Regions from separate parts of the Uliginosibacterium paludis genome, predicted to be linked through region 3. Evidence: predicted binding sites of a transcription regulator. Region 3 holds the regulator's gene; each other region holds the start of a gene.
The links. Region 3 encodes FliA, which starts transcription of late flagellar genes. Its sites were predicted from a motif close to CTAAAGTTNNNNNNNNNNNNGCCGNTA; they were not measured.

Region 1 (5,423 bases), 130 kb from region 3:
TCTGCCTGGAAACTCTCGTAATCGCGGTAGTAGTCGGCTTCGTCGTAGAAGTCCGATGCCAGGACCATGCAAACGGAGCCGGAAGAAAAATTGTCGATCTCTCGCCACATCATGGGAGGAATGTAGAGTCCGTAATACGAGCGGTTCAGGTGGTACTTGAATTTCGTTCGGCCGTCGTCAAGAAGAATGTCGAAACTGCCTGACATTGCGATCATGAACTGGTGAAGATTCTTGTGACCGTGTCCGCCGCGATGGGCGCCACCCGGCACGTCATAGAGGTAATACACCCGCTTGATGTCGAAGGGGATGTGCTTGTTGCCTTCGATGAAGGTGAGGTTTCCCCTGGGGTCGAGGATGCGGGGCAGATCGAAGATCCTGACGTCCTGCAGTGACATGGAACTGCTCCTTAAAGTTTTATTCCCCGGGCCTCTGAAAGGCTTCTGACGGGAATTCGGTTGCGTGTGAGGCGATCCGGATCAGCACCTTTTGAAACGAAATAGCGTGCGAGTCCGGCGTCCGGCTGTTGAAGAGAAGCCAGCAAAGGTGTCGTCCCTTCCTCATCTTCATCGTCAATATGCGTGATGTTCCGGATCAGACCTTTGGCCGTGGCAAGATCTCCGTCGCGGCAAGCAGCGAGCATTGCGTCAAGCTGGTCGTGCCACAAGACGAGATCATGGTCGAGAGTGGCTACCGTACTCGCGTGCCTGTCCCGGGTGATGATCGTTCCGGGGGCTGAAGTGCTTCGCCGGGTGGATACAGTGGCGTTCGCGATCCTGATCTCTCCCAGCAACGGAAGCTGGTACGCCCGGAAGGCTAGCGCCTTGACCTGCCGGTACGCCTGAAAGGCGGTCTGACGGCAGTTGATCTGCATGTTCGAGTAGTCAATCGCGTTGCGCGAAAAATAGGTGGCCTGGCGTCCGGCCTGTCTGCGAGCGGAGATGTTTGCCGCTTCATCAAGGAGCATTCCCATCCATTTCATGGCGAGTTCAGTACCTTCTTTCATGAGCGCGTCATAAAGCTGCCTGCAGTTCCAGTCTGACTGGATACGCACGGACGCCGCGTCAATGATGTCGCCGGTATCGATTCCATGATCGATCAGGTGGAGGGTTACGCCTGTGCTTCTGGCTCCGTGCAGGATCGGCAGCGCTGATGTCAGGACGCCACGGTAGCGCGGAAGTTTCGAGAAATGCAGGTTGAAGAGTTTTTGACTGCTGAACCGCTCCGGGCGAACGATCCTGTCATATTCCAGGGAGAGAAAGGTCAGATCGGACCGGCCTTCCGCTTCTGGCAGTCCGATGATGGGGACGTTCATCAGCCTTGCCGTGCGGATCAACGAAGGCTGCCAGCCATCCTCTCCAGTGTCGGTTCTGTTCGGCACCACGCAAAGATCAATATGCGGGAACTCCTCGCGAACCCGTTGCAGGACGTTTGTCGCGATAAGGTTTTTGCCTGCGATGCAGAGTGCTCGATGCATGGACGGTCCGGAACGGGAGTTCATTCCGGTCGATCCTACGCTGGCCCGGCAAGTGCTTTCTGCTGAAAAGACGAGAAAAAGCCCGCCATCTTTCGATGGCGGGCTCTGGATGCCGCAGGTCTGATCTGGCTCAGCGCAGGAGGCTGAGAACCTGTTGCGGCAAGCTGTTGGCTTGCGCCAGCATCGCTGTGCCTGCTTGCTGAAGGATCTGCGCACGGCTCAGGTTTGCGGTTTCCGACGCGAAGTCCGCGTCGGTGATCCGTCCCTTCGCGGCTGACAGGTTTTCCGAGGACGTGGCCAGGTTGGCAATCGTGGAGGTGAAGCGGTTTTGCACTGCGCCCATGTCGGCACGGGCGCTGTTGATCGATGTCAGGGCGTTATCGACAGTTTCCAGTGCGCGCTGAGCTCCGACGAAAGTAGAGATGTCGAGGTTGCCGACGTAGGTAGCAGCGCTGCCGCTTGCCGCAGTCGTACCCGAGGTCAGGCCGCTGTCGCTATCGACCGTGCCGCTGACCACGAGGTCGGTGCCGTCCTTGACCGAGCTCAGGGTGATCGCTGCTCCGCTCACGGAAGCATAGACACCCGTCTGATCCATCTTTGCGTTGATGGCGTTGGCCAGTGCGGTTGCATTGTCGGCTGCGACACCGGTGTTGATGTTCGAGTCGATGGAAACCCCGTTGATGGTGAGGCCCGACGAAATCGCGCCGGTTGTGACCGTGCCGCTAACGTCTGCAGCGAAGGTCGATTTTCCGAGTGCGGCCACGTTGGCGTCGACAATGCTGTTGATGCCGATGGTCTGGCCGGCGTCGGAGCCGACCTGGAACAGCTTGCTGGTGAAGCTGCCGTCGAGGAGCTTGGTGCCGTTGAAGGTGGTCTGGTTGGCAACGCGGTCGATTTCATCGACGAGCTGACCGACTTCTGCCTGGAGGGCATCGCGGTCTGACTGTGAGTTCGTCGCATTGGCAGACTGGACTGACAGTTCGCGGATACGTTGCAGGTTGTCGCCGATGGTGGAGAGGGCGCCTTCAGCCGTCTGGCTCAGGGAGATGCCGTCGTTGGCATTGCGGGACGCCACGGAGAGCCCCTTGAGTTGGGAGTTCATCCGCTCGGAAATCGCGAGGCCGGCGGCATCGTCCTTTGCCGAGTTGATGCGCAGGCCGGAGGAGAGGCGCTGCAGGGAGGTCGTCAGAGAGCTCGTGGTGCCGCCGATGTTGCGTTGGGCATTCAGGGAAGCCACGTTGGTGTTGATGGTCATTGCCATTTTGATACTCCTTGGAGTTAGCGTTTCTCACTTCAGTCCGGTGGGCCCGCTGCCAACCGGCTGCGAATACCGTTTCTTTCCTGACTGGTGGCCGGTTCTCGTTGAGTGCCGTGCCATGAGCAAACTAACGACCGCAATTCGCGTGTCTTCAGGGTTATCAGGTTTTACAGGCAGATATTTTTTTCTTTCCGGACGAACTCCGGCTGAAATCCTTGTGCCGCAAGGCTTTGATTCATATGAGCGAAGTGCTTTTCTGCTGGTTGGGGCTCAAGTTCTCAGGCGACCTGTCCGTAATCGAAGTTAGTCCGGCATTGTGTCCGGCATCTGAAATTGCCGCCGGAGTGCGGTTTTTTTTACGCCATTCGTCGCCGGGATATGAAGTTGAGTGGTCTTTCGCCTTCTTTTCGGAAGACTGCTTTGAGACATTCTGTGAGTCATCGGGGTCGGGAGTCTGTCCTCCCGGCACGCGACAGGGCCGAGTTGGCTATACTCCTTGCGACTCAACCGTGCTGGAGAACATTCGTGAAGAAAATCGAAGCCATCATCAAGCCCTTCAAACTGGACGAAGTGCGTGAGGCGCTTTCCGACGTCGGCATCACCGGTCTGACCGTGACGGAAGTCAAGGGTTTTGGCCGCCAGAAAGGACATACCGAGCTTTATCGCGGTGCCGAATATGTGGTTGATTTCCTCCCCAAGATCAAGGTGGAGGTCGTGGTGGCGGATGACATCGTTGATCAGACCGTCGAGGCCATCATCAAGGCCGCGCACACGGGCAAGATCGGTGACGGCAAGATCTTCGTGTCGCCGGTTGAACAGGTTGTACGTATCCGGACCGGCGAAACGAATGAACAGGCGATCTGAGGCCTGACACCGCAGCCAGCAGAAAACCCCGCGCGAGCGGGGTTTTTCATTTCCGGATGGTGGATTTTCAGAATCGAGGCGTTGACTTTGGAGGACCGGAAACCACGGGGTTCGTGGCGGCACGCATGATAAAATCCGCTCCCTTTCTGGTCTGATGGGTTCATTTCATGTCCGGCAGCACTTTCGGCACGCTCTTCACGGTCACTTCTTTCGGCGAATCGCACGGCGCGGCCATCGGCTGCGTGGTGGACGGTTGCCCGCCCGGGCTGGCACTGACCGAAGCGGATATCCAGCTCGAGCTGGATCGTCGCAAGCCGGGCACCTCGCGCCACGTGACCCAGCGCAAGGAGCCGGATACGGTCGAGATCCTCTCCGGCGTGTTCGAGGGCAAGACCACCGGCACGCCGATCGCGCTGCTGATCCGCAATCAGGATCAGCGCAGCGGCGACTACTCCAAGATCATGAACACCTTCCGCCCGGGCCATGCGGACTACGCTTACGAGCACAAGTACGGCGTGCGCGACTACCGTGGCGGCGGCCGATCCTCGGCACGCGAAACCGCGGTGCGCGTGGCCGCTGGCGCGATTGCCAAGAAGTGGCTGCGTGAAAAGCACGGCATCGCGATCCGTGGTTTCATGAGCCAGCTCGGCTGCATCGAAATTCCATTCCAGAGCTGGGACGAGGTCGGCAACAACGCCTTCTTCGCGCCGAATGCTGAAATCGTGCCGCAGCTCGAAGCGCTGATGGACCAGATCCGCAGCGAGCGCGATTCGATTGGCGCCAAAATCGACGTGGTGGCCACCGGCGTGCCGCCGGGCTGGGGCGAGCCGGTGTTCGATCGCCTGGACGCTGACATCGCCTACGCCATGATGAGCATCAACGCCGTCAAGGGCGTGGAGATCGGCGACGGCTTCGGCGTGGTGGCCCAGCGCGGCACCGAGCATTGCGACGAACTCTCGCCGGAAGGTTTTCTGTCGAACCATGCCGGCGGCGTGCTGGGCGGGATTTCCTCGGGCCAGGACATTCATGTATCGATGGCCATCAAGCCGACTTCCTCGCTGCCGCAGGAGCGTCGCTCGATCGACCGCGACGGCAATCCGGTGATGATGATGACCACCGGCCGCCATGACCCCTGCGTGGGCATCCGTGCCACGCCGATTGCCGAGGCCATGCTGGCGCTGGTGCTGATCGATCACGCCTTGCGTCAGCGCGCGCAGAACGCCGACATCACGCCGCCGCTGCCAAAGATTGGCGGCCTTGCGCCGGGTGCCAAGCAGACCATCCCTTCACCGCGTGACTGACAAGAGCCTGTCGGGCGGGGCAGGGCGCGTGCCCTTTGCGAGCCTCTCCGCCTACTACTTCTTCTATTACGCCTTCATCGGCATCTTCCTGCCGTATTTCACGCTCTATCTTCAGAGCCGTGGATTCTCTTCGGCCCGCATCGGACTCTTGCTGGCGCTGATGCAGTGGATGCGGCTGATCGCGCCGAACATGTGGGGCTGGCTGGCTGACCGCCTGGGGCGCAGGATGCCGATCCTGCGGCTGGCGGCCGCGATCTCCCTGGCCGGGTTTGCAATCATCCTGCTGGATGACAGCTTTGCCGGCATAGCGATCGCCATTGCCATCATGGGATTTTTCTGGACCGCACAGAGTCCTCTGGCCGAAGCGACGACCTTCAGTCATCTGGCGGGGCGCCATGGCTATGGCGTGGTGAGAGCCTGGGGATCCTTCGGATTCATTGTTGCCGTGCTGGCCATGGGCTGGTGGCTGGCGCAGGCAGGAATCGAATGGGTGATTTATGGAGGCACCGGCATTCTGGCGGCGGTT
Region 2 (5,423 bases), on a different contig from region 3:
CTTGTGAGCATCTTTCACAAGGACCGCTGGGATTACGTCTATCAGGTCTCCGGCAATCGCAAGCCTCTGGAGCGTCGCTCCATCACGCTGTTCTTCGAGGGTGACAAGCTTGCCCGCGTCGAGGGCGACGTGATTCCGGCCAATGGCGTGCAGGAGAGCGCGCCGACGGCGCCGCGCGTGATCGATATCACCGGCCCGGCCGTGCCGCCTGTGACCCCCTGATTTTCCGGGGGCGCCCCGGAGCGGCTCCCCTGTCAATTCGTTCTGCTTCCATCTTCCGAGGTTTTTCATGACGGTAAAGGTCGCGATTGCCGGAGCTTCCGGCCGCATGGGTCGCATGCTCATCGAAGCTGCGCTGCAAACGCCCGGCGTGTCGTTTGTCGCTGCGCTGGATCGTCCGGACAGCGCCTTCCTCGGGCGTGATGCCGGCGAAATGGTCACGGGCAACGCCTGCGGCGTGCCGGTGTCCTGCGATATCGAGGCGGCGCTGGAGGCGGCGGATTGTCTGATCGACTTTACCCGGCCCGAAGGCACGTTGGCCCACCTTGATGTCGCGCGTCGCGTGAAATGCGCCATGGTGATCGGGACAACCGGTTTCAAGCCCGAGGAAAAGGCCCTGATTGGCGCGATAGCGGCTGAAATTCCGGTCATGCTCGCGCCGAACATGGCGGTCGGTGTGAATGCCGTGTTCAAGCTGCTCGACGTGGCTGCCCGAATCCTGGCTTCCGGCTATGACGTGGAAGTGTTCGAGGCTCATCATCGCTTCAAGGTGGATGCGCCTTCCGGAACCGCGCTGCGCATGGGCGAAGTGATTGCCGACGCATTGGGCCGCGATCTCAAGGAATGTGCGGTGTATGGGCGCGAAGGTGTCACCGGTGAGCGCAAACCCGAAACCATCGGCTTCGCCACGGTTCGTGGCGGAGACGTGATCGGTGACCACACGGTGATGTTCTGCGGGCTGGGCGAGCGCGTCGAGATTTCGCACAAGGCCAGCAGCCGGATGCCCTACGCTACCGGCGCGCTGCGTGCGGCGGTTTTCCTGCAGGGGCGCCCCAATGGGGTGTATGACATGCAGGACGTACTTGGTCTCAAATGAGTTTCCACGCATTGAATTGACAAGGGCCGGCAGAACCGGCCCTTTTTCATGCTCAAGTCTGCGGCCTTGCAGGCCGTTGATGTCCGGGAGTCAATCTGCTTTGTTGTCACCGGAGAACCCATGGCCCGCCGACGCCAGGAAGAAGAGCATGAAAATCACGAGCGCTGGCTGGTGTCCTATGCGGACTTCATCACGCTGCTGTTCGCCTTCTTCGTGGTGATGTATGCCATCAGCTCGGTGAACGAAGGCAAGTACCGGGTGCTTTCGAACTCGATCGTGCATGCGTTTCGCAGCGCAACCAATCAGGACGGCATGAGCATGGTGCCGCAGCCCCAGGTACTCAGTGCGCCGGTGGCGCCCGTCGTTTCACGCAGTGCCAGCCCCGATGCGCAGGCTGAAGCCCGCAGGGCTGCATTCCGCCAGAAGATGCGTGACATGGCTGACGACGTCAAACGGGTGCTGGATCCGCTGGTACGAGGTGGGCAGGTCAGGGTGACCGAAGGCGTGAATGGCATTTCCATCGAAATCAATGCCAGTGCCCTGTTCAGTCCGGCAGAAGCGCAGCTGGGGCCCGAGGCGGTCCGGGCCCTGCAGGCCGTGGCCGAGGTCATTGCCAAGGGCGAGTTCCCGGTCAAGGTGGAGGGGCATACTGACAATCTGCCGATCAAGACTGCCATTTTTCCCTCCAACTGGGAGCTGTCCGCCGTGCGGGCATCGTCCGTGGTCCGGCTTTTCGTCGCCAGTGGCGTGGCTGCCGACAGGCTGACCGCTGCCGGCTATGGCGACCAGCGCCCGGTGGCGGACAATGCTTCGGCGGACGGTCGCGCCCGGAATCGGCGTGTCACGATCCAGATCGAGTCGATGGCGCCAGATGTGGCTGAAGCGCCTTCCACGACAGAAGTACTGGAGAGCGGGCAGCCGGAGGGCGTACGCAAGCTGGAAAATGCGGATGGCGCCCTGGGGACGCCGGAAAACACCCGGCTGGTGGCGCCGCAACAGTCTTCCCCGGCTGGGGGCAACTGAAGATCAGTAGCTGCCGAGCAGGCGGGAGCCCGGGCGGGTTCTGGCGCTGCCGTCGCGCCCATAAACGGTGGGCTGGTCGGAATGTGCCATCAGGATGGCGAGTGCCTGATGATTGCTGGCAAGCCTGTCGGTAAGCAGGCGGCCGTTGTCTTCGTTGAGCTGGCGGGCGCTGGCCACAACGGTGAGGTAAGTTTGCCAGACAGGCGTTTCGGGCGAGCCCAGCAAGGCTTCCACGCCGGCGCGATCATTGGTCAAGCCAGCCTGGGTCAGCAGGACAGAGCGGGCGTGAGCCGATTGCTGCAGCAGGCGCGCGTAATGTGCCTTCTTTTCGGACAGCGCGAAAAGCGGCTCGACGTCGCGCTGGGTCAATATCCGGCGTTCCTCTTCCAGCACGGTGACGAATTCCCTTACATGCTGCGTTTCGGCAACAAGCTGTGTCGTCAGGCGCTGGCGCAGGGCCGCGGAATTGACTGGCGTATTCACGCTGTCCTGGGTTGTGCGGAAAGCATCTGACGAACGCTGTCGATCAGTCCGTCTGCGACTTTTTCGGGATTGACCTTGAATTGCCCCTGGGCAATGGCGTTCTTGATTTCATCTACCTTGCCGCTATCGACCACCGGGGTGTTTTCGACGGCTGATTCGAGCTTTTGCAGATTGCTGGCGAATGCAGACAGCTGAACCTTGGATTCGCTGGGCGCACTGGTGCTTGTCGAGGCCTCTCGCGCAACGCGGGCCTTGGAATCACTGACGGATCCCGACGATTTGAGTGAATTATCGATTTTCACGGCGTTTCCCTTTGCTCTGGACGTGCATGGCTGGCGCGAAGGATTCCGGACCCGGAGCATTTCGCGTTGACACAGCAGTCATATCGGAGTCGGTCAGTGAAACTTTAGGTTTTTTTATGGACCAAGACAAGCGCGGCAAGGCCCTTTCGGCTTTGCGGCATGGGGCTTTCGCACCTTCAGGGGCGAACGTCGACCCGGCCGTCTTCGGTTGCCAGGCCCGTGATGATGCGGCCGCTTTCGAGCTTCACCCGTACGGCCTGACCGGGCGCGGCGCTGCCGATGGCCACTCCTTCATTGCTGACGGAGAGTGAGCCGTCAACAAGCTCGATCCGCACGGACTGCCCGGCCTCGATGACGTTCTCCTGCCGCAGCAGGCTTTTCAGGATCGGGCGTCCGGGCGCGATGGCTGCACGGCTGATCCGCCCGCGGGCTGAGGCGGGGTCAAGAATCAGATCCGGCGGGTAGCTGCCCAGATCAGCTTCGAGTGAGGTCAGATCATCTGCGCCCAGAAGCTGACCGCTCGGGATGTGGCGGGCGGCAACGACGGCGACGCCATCGATCCGGACTCTTGCCTGGATGTAGAGCGACTGCGAGGGGCCGTCGCTGCAGCGGGCTCCCAGCGACACCTGTCCCCAGAAGCGCGCGCGCTCGGGCAGGAAAATCTGCCATTGCTTGCAGGCGGTGATCCTGGGGCTCTCGGGAACGCGCGGCAGGTCCAGCGTTGCCTTGCCCGGCAAGCCGGCGGCTTGCGCGCTGGCAAAGCTCCGCAAAGCCGGCTCGAGTGCTCCGGCAGCCCTGGTTGGGCCGGGCAACGCGGCCAGCAGGAGCGAAATCAGAAAGGCGAGGGCGGCGGGTTTCATCCTGTGCGGTGGTTCGGGTCCGGTCTTCATTAAACCGCGACCCGAGGCGCATGCATGGCGGGAACAGTCGCCGACTTGCCGCTCATTTCCGGCCTCCGGTGCCTTGCCGGCAAAGTTTGCCGAAACGGGCCTGTCTGCCGCCGGGAAAGGCGGGAGTTTTGCCGCTTTATCGCGCGCTGCCGCCTCAAAGCCCCGTCGTACGATGCTGGCACAGAAGCTGCAATGAGACTGTCGCCAGACCAGCAAGTCCATGTGGGGAGCGACGGAATGTTTGAAGAGATCATGAACGGAGTGGAGCAAATGAACGTCCAGCTCGATAACGCCCTGCGCTTTCACCAGACCGCACTCAACCTTCGCGCCGAACGCCAGGAGCTGCTTGCGGGCAATATCGCCAACGCGGACACCCCGGGCTACAAGGCGCGCGACATGAATTTCGGCTCGGCGCTGGGCAGTGCCCTGCAGGGACGCGGAACGGCTCCTGTCGCCCTGTCGACCACTGCCGCGCGGCACATTGCAGCCAGTGCGCCGGGCTCGTCAGCCCAGTTGCTGTACCGCACCGAGCAGCAGTCGAGCGTGGATGGCAACACGGTGAACATGGATGTCGAGCGCGCGGCGTTTGCCGAGAACTCGGTCCAGTATGAAGCCAGCATCACTTTCATCAACGGCCTGTTGCGGACGATGCAGCAGGCAGTTTCCGGCCAGTAAGCGGGAGGCTGCCATGAGCATGTTCAATGTATTCAATATCGCGGGCTCGGCGCTTAACGCGCAGTCAATGCGCCTCAATACCACCGCGAGCAACCTGGCCAACGTGGAGAGTGCGCTGGGTGCGGACGGTAAGCCCTACAAGGCCAAGCAGGTCGTTTTTCAGGCCGTCCAGATGGGAACGGCTGGCCAGGGTGTGCAGGTGAAGCAGGTGGTCGAGAGCGCGGCGCCCGGGCGCATGGTCTACGACCCGAAGAGCCCGCTGGCCGACGAAAAGGGCTACGTCACCATGTCCAACGTGGATGCGGTCGAGGAGATGGTGAATATGGTGTCTGCCTCCCGCGCCTATCAGACTAATGCCGAAGTCATGAACACAGCCAGAACCCTGATGCAGAAAACCCTTGCATTGGGTCAATCGTAGTAAAGCAACCGGAGCAAGACCATGGCCGTTACCAGCGCAACTTCCAGCAGCGCGCAGCAGATCCTGTCGTCACTGAATGGCACGACCTCTTCAGGTTCGACTTCGTCGTCCAGCACCAAGGTCGATGAGCAGCAGTCGCGATTCCTCAAGCTGCTGACCACGCAGCTGAAGAATCAGGATCCGCTCAATCCGATGGATAACGCTGAAACGACCTCACAGCTCGCTCAGATCAGCACGGTGGACGGTATCGAGCGCTTGAACTCGACCCTGTCTTCCCTGATGGCAAACATGCAGTCCTCCGATGCGTTGCAGGCTGCCGCACTGGTGGGGCGCGCGGTACTGGTGCCGGGCTCCGGAATGCTGGTAGCCGATGGCATGGGCGTTGGTGGCGTGCAGCTCGACAAGGCGGCCTCTGCCGTGAGCGTCACCATCACCGATGCCAATGGCCTGGAGGTCAAGCGAATCGATCTGGGCAAGCTGGAAGCCGGAACGCATGAGTTCGCCTGGGATGGCAAGAACGACGCCGGCACCAAGGT
Region 3 (5,423 bases):
GCTACCAGTTCCTGCTCGCCTTCAGCGTGCCGCTGCTTGCCATTGTCATCATCCAGGCCAGCCGCTCCGAAGCGAACGGCAACTGGGCCGCGCCAGCCTTGCTGGCCGCGCTGCTGCTGGCCACGAAATTCCTGGCCCGCCTTCGTAACCAGAACTGGTGGCTGATTGCGCTGGGGCTCAACCTCGTGCTGATGTTCGGCGCCTATCACCTGGGGGACTTCTACCGGGTGAGCGGCAAAACGCAGACCGCAAGGATGGATCCGCTCAAGCGGGCGAAAGGCTGGGATACGCTGGCAGCAGCCATCCGGCCGTACCTGGCGGCACATCCTGACGCTGTCATGCTGACCGAAGACCGGACCATGATGGCTCACATGCTCTACCAGTTCCGCGACATCGAGCCCGATCACGCGGCCTGGACGCCCGGACCGCACCCGGCAGACCACTACCAGCTGACCTCTCCGCTGGACGACTCGCTGCACAGCCGCCCGTTCATCCTCATCAGCCGGGACGACAACCAGGCTTTGCTCGAGCGCTTTGCCAGCGCAACGAAACTCGCCCGGATCAGTGTCGAGATCGAACCCGGCCTGCGGCGTGAAGCCTCGGTCTGGCTGCTCAGCGGATTCCGCGGCTACAGCCGCTGAAAAACAGGCGCGCCTTGCGCGCGCCTGACAACACGATTACTTCGACTCCGGCGCTGCTGCGGCAGGAGCCGCCTTGCCGCGCACGTAAGCGATTTCCTTGGCGCCTCCTTCACAGGAACCGACAATCCGCGCCGACCCGCCCTGGCCTTTATCGACGACTTCAAGCGTATAGGCCGTCACGCCCTTGGACTCGATCTTCGCCGCAATGGCAGACTTGAGTTCGGCGCAGTCCATCTTCGCAAAAGCGGGGACGGACAATGCAGCCAGCGACAGTGCAATGACTACGCGTTTCATGTGAAAGCCTCCTTGTTTGCGGTGTGTGAGGCACATGACTCCTGCATGTGCCTGAGCCATTCTAACCCTTCTGCCGGACGTGGCAGCCGCCTTCGCCTGACAGGGCTGGCCAGGACGGAGGCCGCGGCCGGAGCAGGTAAGATGCCGGGCATCATCAGGGAGCAAACGCATGGAAATCCGCAACTACCACGACATGCCTGTCGTCGAGAAAAGCATTCACGACGGTCAGGGGCTGGCACGCAGCTGCAAGCTCTTCGGTGCCGAAGACTTTGCGTCCGGGCTGCGCTACGTCGCCTTCACCGAGCTGCCTCCGGGCACCTCGATCGGAGAGCACGGACACAAGGACGACCGCGAGGAAATCTATGTCGTGCAATACGGTTGCGGCCTGATCAGGATCGATGGCGAGGAGCGGCGCGCGAAGCAGGGGGACGTGATCCTTACCCGGGCAGGCTCGACACACATGCTGCTCAACGATGGCGACGAAACCATGGGCGTGTTCGTCTTCTGGGCGCTGTAAGCCGCGCGCGCCTCAGTTGATGTAGCCCCTCAGGCGGGACTCGATGAGGCGGGGGTTATCTCCGTGCGCGATGCCGATAAGCCCGTCAAGCGTCATCTCGCGAACCGCCACCAGCTGACCGATGGTGGCATGCAGCTTCTTGGCAATCGGCAGGAAGACCAGGTTCGCCGAGCCCACGCCGTATATCGTCGCCACGAACGCCACCGCGATACCGGCGCCCAGCTTGGAAGGGTCAGAGAGGTTCTCCATCACATGGATGAGCCCCATCACCGCACCGAGAATCCCCACGGTCGGCGCATAGCCGCCCGCGGCCTCCCAGATCTTGCTTGCCTGCTTGAGCTCGCCTTCCCACGCACCGATCTCGACTTCAAGCACATCACGGATGCGCTCGGGCTCGACGCCGTCGACGAGCAGTTGCAGCCCCTTGCGGACGAAGGGATCACGATGCGACTCGATGCGGGACTCCAGCGCCAGCAGGCCTTCCTTGCGCGCCACCCCGCTCCAGGAAACGATGTCGGCGATGATCCGCTCGAGCGAAGGCGCCGGCGGCTGAAAAACCCACTTCACCATCCGCAGACCGGCCTTGAAGGTCTTCCACGGGCTTTGCAGCATCACGGCTCCCGCAGTGCCGCCAATGACGATCAGGAAAGCGGTCGGCTGAATGAGCGAACCGATATGGCCGCCTTCGAGCAGCTGGCCGCCGACAATCGCGACCAGACCGACGAGCAGGCCAATGATGCTGATGAGATCCACGCGCTACTCCACCCTTCCGCTCAGGCTGCGCTGGCGCGGCGCTGACGCGTGCGCGGTGTTTCGCGGCCACCCGAGATGCGCGAGCGCAGGCGTGCAATGGCCTGGCTGTGCAGCTGGCAGACGCGCGACTCCGACACGCCCAGCACCTCGCCGATCTCGCGCAGGTTCATGTCTTCCTCGTAATAAAGCCCCATGACCATCTTCTCGCGCTCGGGCAAATCTTCGATCGCCTGTATCAACGTGTTGCGCATGTCATGATCCTCCAGCATCGTGAGTGGATCGGGCGCTGCACCGACGATATGACGTTCGAGATAATCGTCGTCATCCTCGTCACCAAAATCCTCGAAATACACCAGCTGATAGCCGCGGGCGTCCTGAAGCATCTTCTGGTATTCGCCCAGATCCATGCCCAGCAGCTTGGCAAGCTCACCCTCGGTGGGCTGGCGTCCGTTCTGCTGCTCCAGCGTGTGCACGGCGGTCTCGATGCGTCGCATCTCGCGGCGCAGACTGCGTGGCAACCAGTCGTTCTCGCGCAGACCATCGAGCATGGCGCCGCGGATGCGCTGCACCGCGTAGGTCTCGAACTGGGCGCCCAGTCCTTCCTCGTAACGCGTGATCGCATCGAGCAGACCCATCATGCCGTTCTGGATGATGTCATCGACCTGCACGCTCGCCGGCAGCTTGGCCATCAAGTGGTAGGCAATCCTTTTGACCAGCGGCGCGTAGCGCGCAATGAGCTGGTTCTTGTCCAGTGTTCCAGCTGCGTTATACATCGTTGTCTCTCTCTTCTGACGGGTTGCGGCGCCTTGCGGAGCTGCGACATGCGTTAAAGAATGTTGTCACCATTCTGCGACGGCCCTGCTGCTTCCTAGCGCCGGAAAAAGCGGACAAGTCCCGCTCAATTCGGAGCCATTCAGCCCTTGGCGGCCAGCCCCTGACGCGCGCCCCCTGCGGCAGCACGCACAAGGCGGTCGATGTAGGCATCGGCCCCGCTGCCCGGCTCATGGCGCCCGCAGGCCAGCGCCTCGCCCACGCTGCTAACCGGCTGCAGGGGCATGTCGAGCCGCTGCAGGACCACATCGCACAGACGCTGCAAGGTTTGCCGGGCGTGAGGCGCCTCCGCATCCGTCATGCAGATCGACACCAGACGCTCGCCGCCCGCGGCAGCGATCTGCTTGAGACAAGCATAGGCCGCCGTCAGCGACATGGGGTCGCTCGACAGGGCCACCAGAAACCTCGGCGAGGCGAGGGAAAGCTGCGAGAAGCCTTCGATGGAGCCGCCCCGGGCCAGCACCACCCATTCGTCCCAGCCGCTGCGCAGCACGCGAAGCTGGGCCTCGCAGCGCTGGTTGAAAATGCGATCCTTGCCCAGCGCGTCGGCAAGTGCAGCCACCAGGGTCACATCCAGACCGGCCACCGATTCATGGATGCACGCATCCAGCGGCAGTTCGCCGCGCATGGCCGCAGCCAGATCGAAGCGCGGGCTGATGCCGAGACAGTCGGCCAGATTGCCGTAGGCACGACGCTCTTCCATCGCGAGGATGCGGGCGCCTGATGCGGCGCGCGCGCGCAGCTGTCCGGCCACCCAGTTCATGCTGCCCTGCCCGCAGGGCAGCACCGCCAGCACCTCGGGCGGCGCTGCATGAAGCAGCTGGCGCAAGCCCTGGGCCTGATCCTGAAAGCGTTTGTCCATCATCTCGTCACTCCCCTCTGGGCACGCACCGGTTCGAGCGGCTTCGTCATGAGCATGCCGGCCTCTTTCGAGTCCAGCTTGAAGGGCGAATCCGCCCCGATCTCACGCAAGGCCCGATGGACCAGATAGGCACAGTTGGGAAGATGGAGATCTTCCGGCACGCGCTGACCGTTGGCGACGTAGTACATCTGCAGCTCGCGACGCATGGCCACATCCAGCACCGGCGCCAGCGAAGCCGCTTCATCGACCTTGCTCAGGATGCATCCCGCAAGATCCGGGCCATCGTAGGCACGCACCACGTCGTCGAGGGTATCGCCGCGCGAAGTCGCGTTGAGAACGAGCAGGCGGCGGACGACGCCGGCAGCCGTCAGCATGGAGGCCTGCTCCACGACCATCTTGTCGCGCTGGCTCATGCCCATGGTATCGATGATCACCATGTGCTTCTGGCGAAGATCCTGCAGCGTCTGCCGCAGATCGGTCGCATCGCGGACCACGTGAACCGTCACGCCGAGGATGCGGCCATAGATACGCAACTGCTCATGGGCGCCGATCCGGTAGCCATCGGTGGTGATGAGCGCGAGCTTGTCTGCGCCGTGCCTCACCACACAGCGTGCGGCGAGCTTCGCCGCAGTCGTGGTCTTGCCGACACCGGTCGGCCCCACCAGCGCATAGACGCCGCCGCGCTCGATGATGTCGGCATCGCTGTCGATCACTTTCAGTCGCCGTGCAAGGCGATTGCGGACATCTGCGCGGGCCTGGTTGGCACTGAGTTCGGCGGACAGCGCCTCGGTCAGCTCGCGCGCCATCTGGGCCGAGAAGCCGCTCTCCAGCAGTTCGCTCATGAGCTGGGCGCGGACCGGTGCCTGGCGCGACATCTCGTTCCATGCGAAGCCCGCCAGCTGGCGCTCGAGCATGCCCTTGATCGACGCGAGCTCCTCGGCCAGACGGGCGTTACTGGCTTCCAGCGCCTCGACCTTGGGGTCCCCTTCCGGCGCAAAGCCGGCATGCGCGGCAAAGGACTCATGGCGTACCGGCGCAAGGTTTTCCGCCGGTACACGCGGCTTCTGCGCAGCCGGAGCGGGCGCTTCCCAGGGGTCTCCGTTGGGCTTCACCCGCGGCGGATTGAAAGGTCTCACATCCATCTGGGTGCCCGCGGATTCGTCGGCCTGGCGCGTCACCAGACCATCGGCAAAACGGGCTTCCGGACGCTTGCGCGCAGGCAGCGAGGCCGGCGTCTGCTCCCGCGCCAGGCGCGCGATGTGCTGGCCGAGCGTAACGGTGAAATCGCTGTCCTCGTCCGGATCGACATGGCGCGAAACCGCAGCGCTCGCAGGGGCGCGGACCGGAACGGGCGCAGGCGCAGGTGCCGGCTGACGAGCCTGATGCACGGTCGCCGAGAGCGCACCCATCTGTTCCGAAGGCATGGCGACGATTTCGACACCGCCCTCGACTGCGCGGTTCGACAGCACCACGGCGTCGGCCCCGAGCTCGGCCTTGACCGCCGCCAGCGCTTCCCGCGCCGTTC

Region 1: a site for FliA is predicted at 2,861-2,887, ahead of ABDB87_RS10245 (flagellin). Genes of this name have one in related genera too.
Region 2: a site for FliA is predicted at 2,986-3,012, ahead of flgM (flagellar biosynthesis anti-sigma factor FlgM). Genes of this name have one in related genera too.

Annotation. Positions count from the first base shown of each region.
Region 1 covers NZ_JBDIVF010000003.1:303,998-309,420, forward strand. Annotated here, with positions in the region: gene ABDB87_RS10235 (sugar 3,4-ketoisomerase) at 1-395, opposite strand, end outside; gene ABDB87_RS10240 (formyltransferase family protein) at 407-1,498, opposite strand; gene ABDB87_RS10245 (flagellin) at 1,605-2,735, opposite strand; gene ABDB87_RS10250 (P-II family nitrogen regulator) at 3,258-3,596, shown strand; gene aroC (chorismate synthase) at 3,764-4,897, shown strand; gene ABDB87_RS10260 (MFS transporter) at 4,890-5,423, shown strand, end outside.
Region 2 covers NZ_JBDIVF010000004.1:202,570-207,992, reverse strand. Annotated here, with positions in the region: gene ABDB87_RS12990 (outer membrane protein assembly factor BamE) at 1-222, shown strand, start outside; gene dapB (4-hydroxy-tetrahydrodipicolinate reductase) at 290-1,096, shown strand; gene motD (flagellar motor protein MotD) at 1,217-2,119, shown strand; gene ABDB87_RS12975 (flagella synthesis protein FlgN) at 2,123-2,602, opposite strand; gene flgM (flagellar biosynthesis anti-sigma factor FlgM) at 2,599-2,904, opposite strand; gene flgA (flagellar basal body P-ring formation chaperone FlgA) at 3,081-3,764, opposite strand; gene flgB (flagellar basal body rod protein FlgB) at 4,065-4,469, shown strand; gene flgC (flagellar basal body rod protein FlgC) at 4,483-4,887, shown strand; gene ABDB87_RS12950 (flagellar hook assembly protein FlgD) at 4,909-5,423, shown strand, end outside.
Region 3 covers NZ_JBDIVF010000003.1:173,334-178,756, reverse strand. Annotated here, with positions in the region: gene ABDB87_RS09625 (glycosyltransferase family 39 protein) at 1-641, shown strand, start outside; gene ABDB87_RS09620 (DUF1161 domain-containing protein) at 678-935, opposite strand; gene ABDB87_RS09615 (cupin domain-containing protein) at 1,105-1,452, shown strand; gene ABDB87_RS09610 (flagellar motor protein) at 1,465-2,205, opposite strand; gene ABDB87_RS09605 (RNA polymerase sigma factor FliA) at 2,226-2,978, opposite strand; gene ABDB87_RS09600 (MinD/ParA family ATP-binding protein) at 3,119-3,901, opposite strand; gene flhF (flagellar biosynthesis GTPase FlhF) at 3,898-5,423, opposite strand, start outside.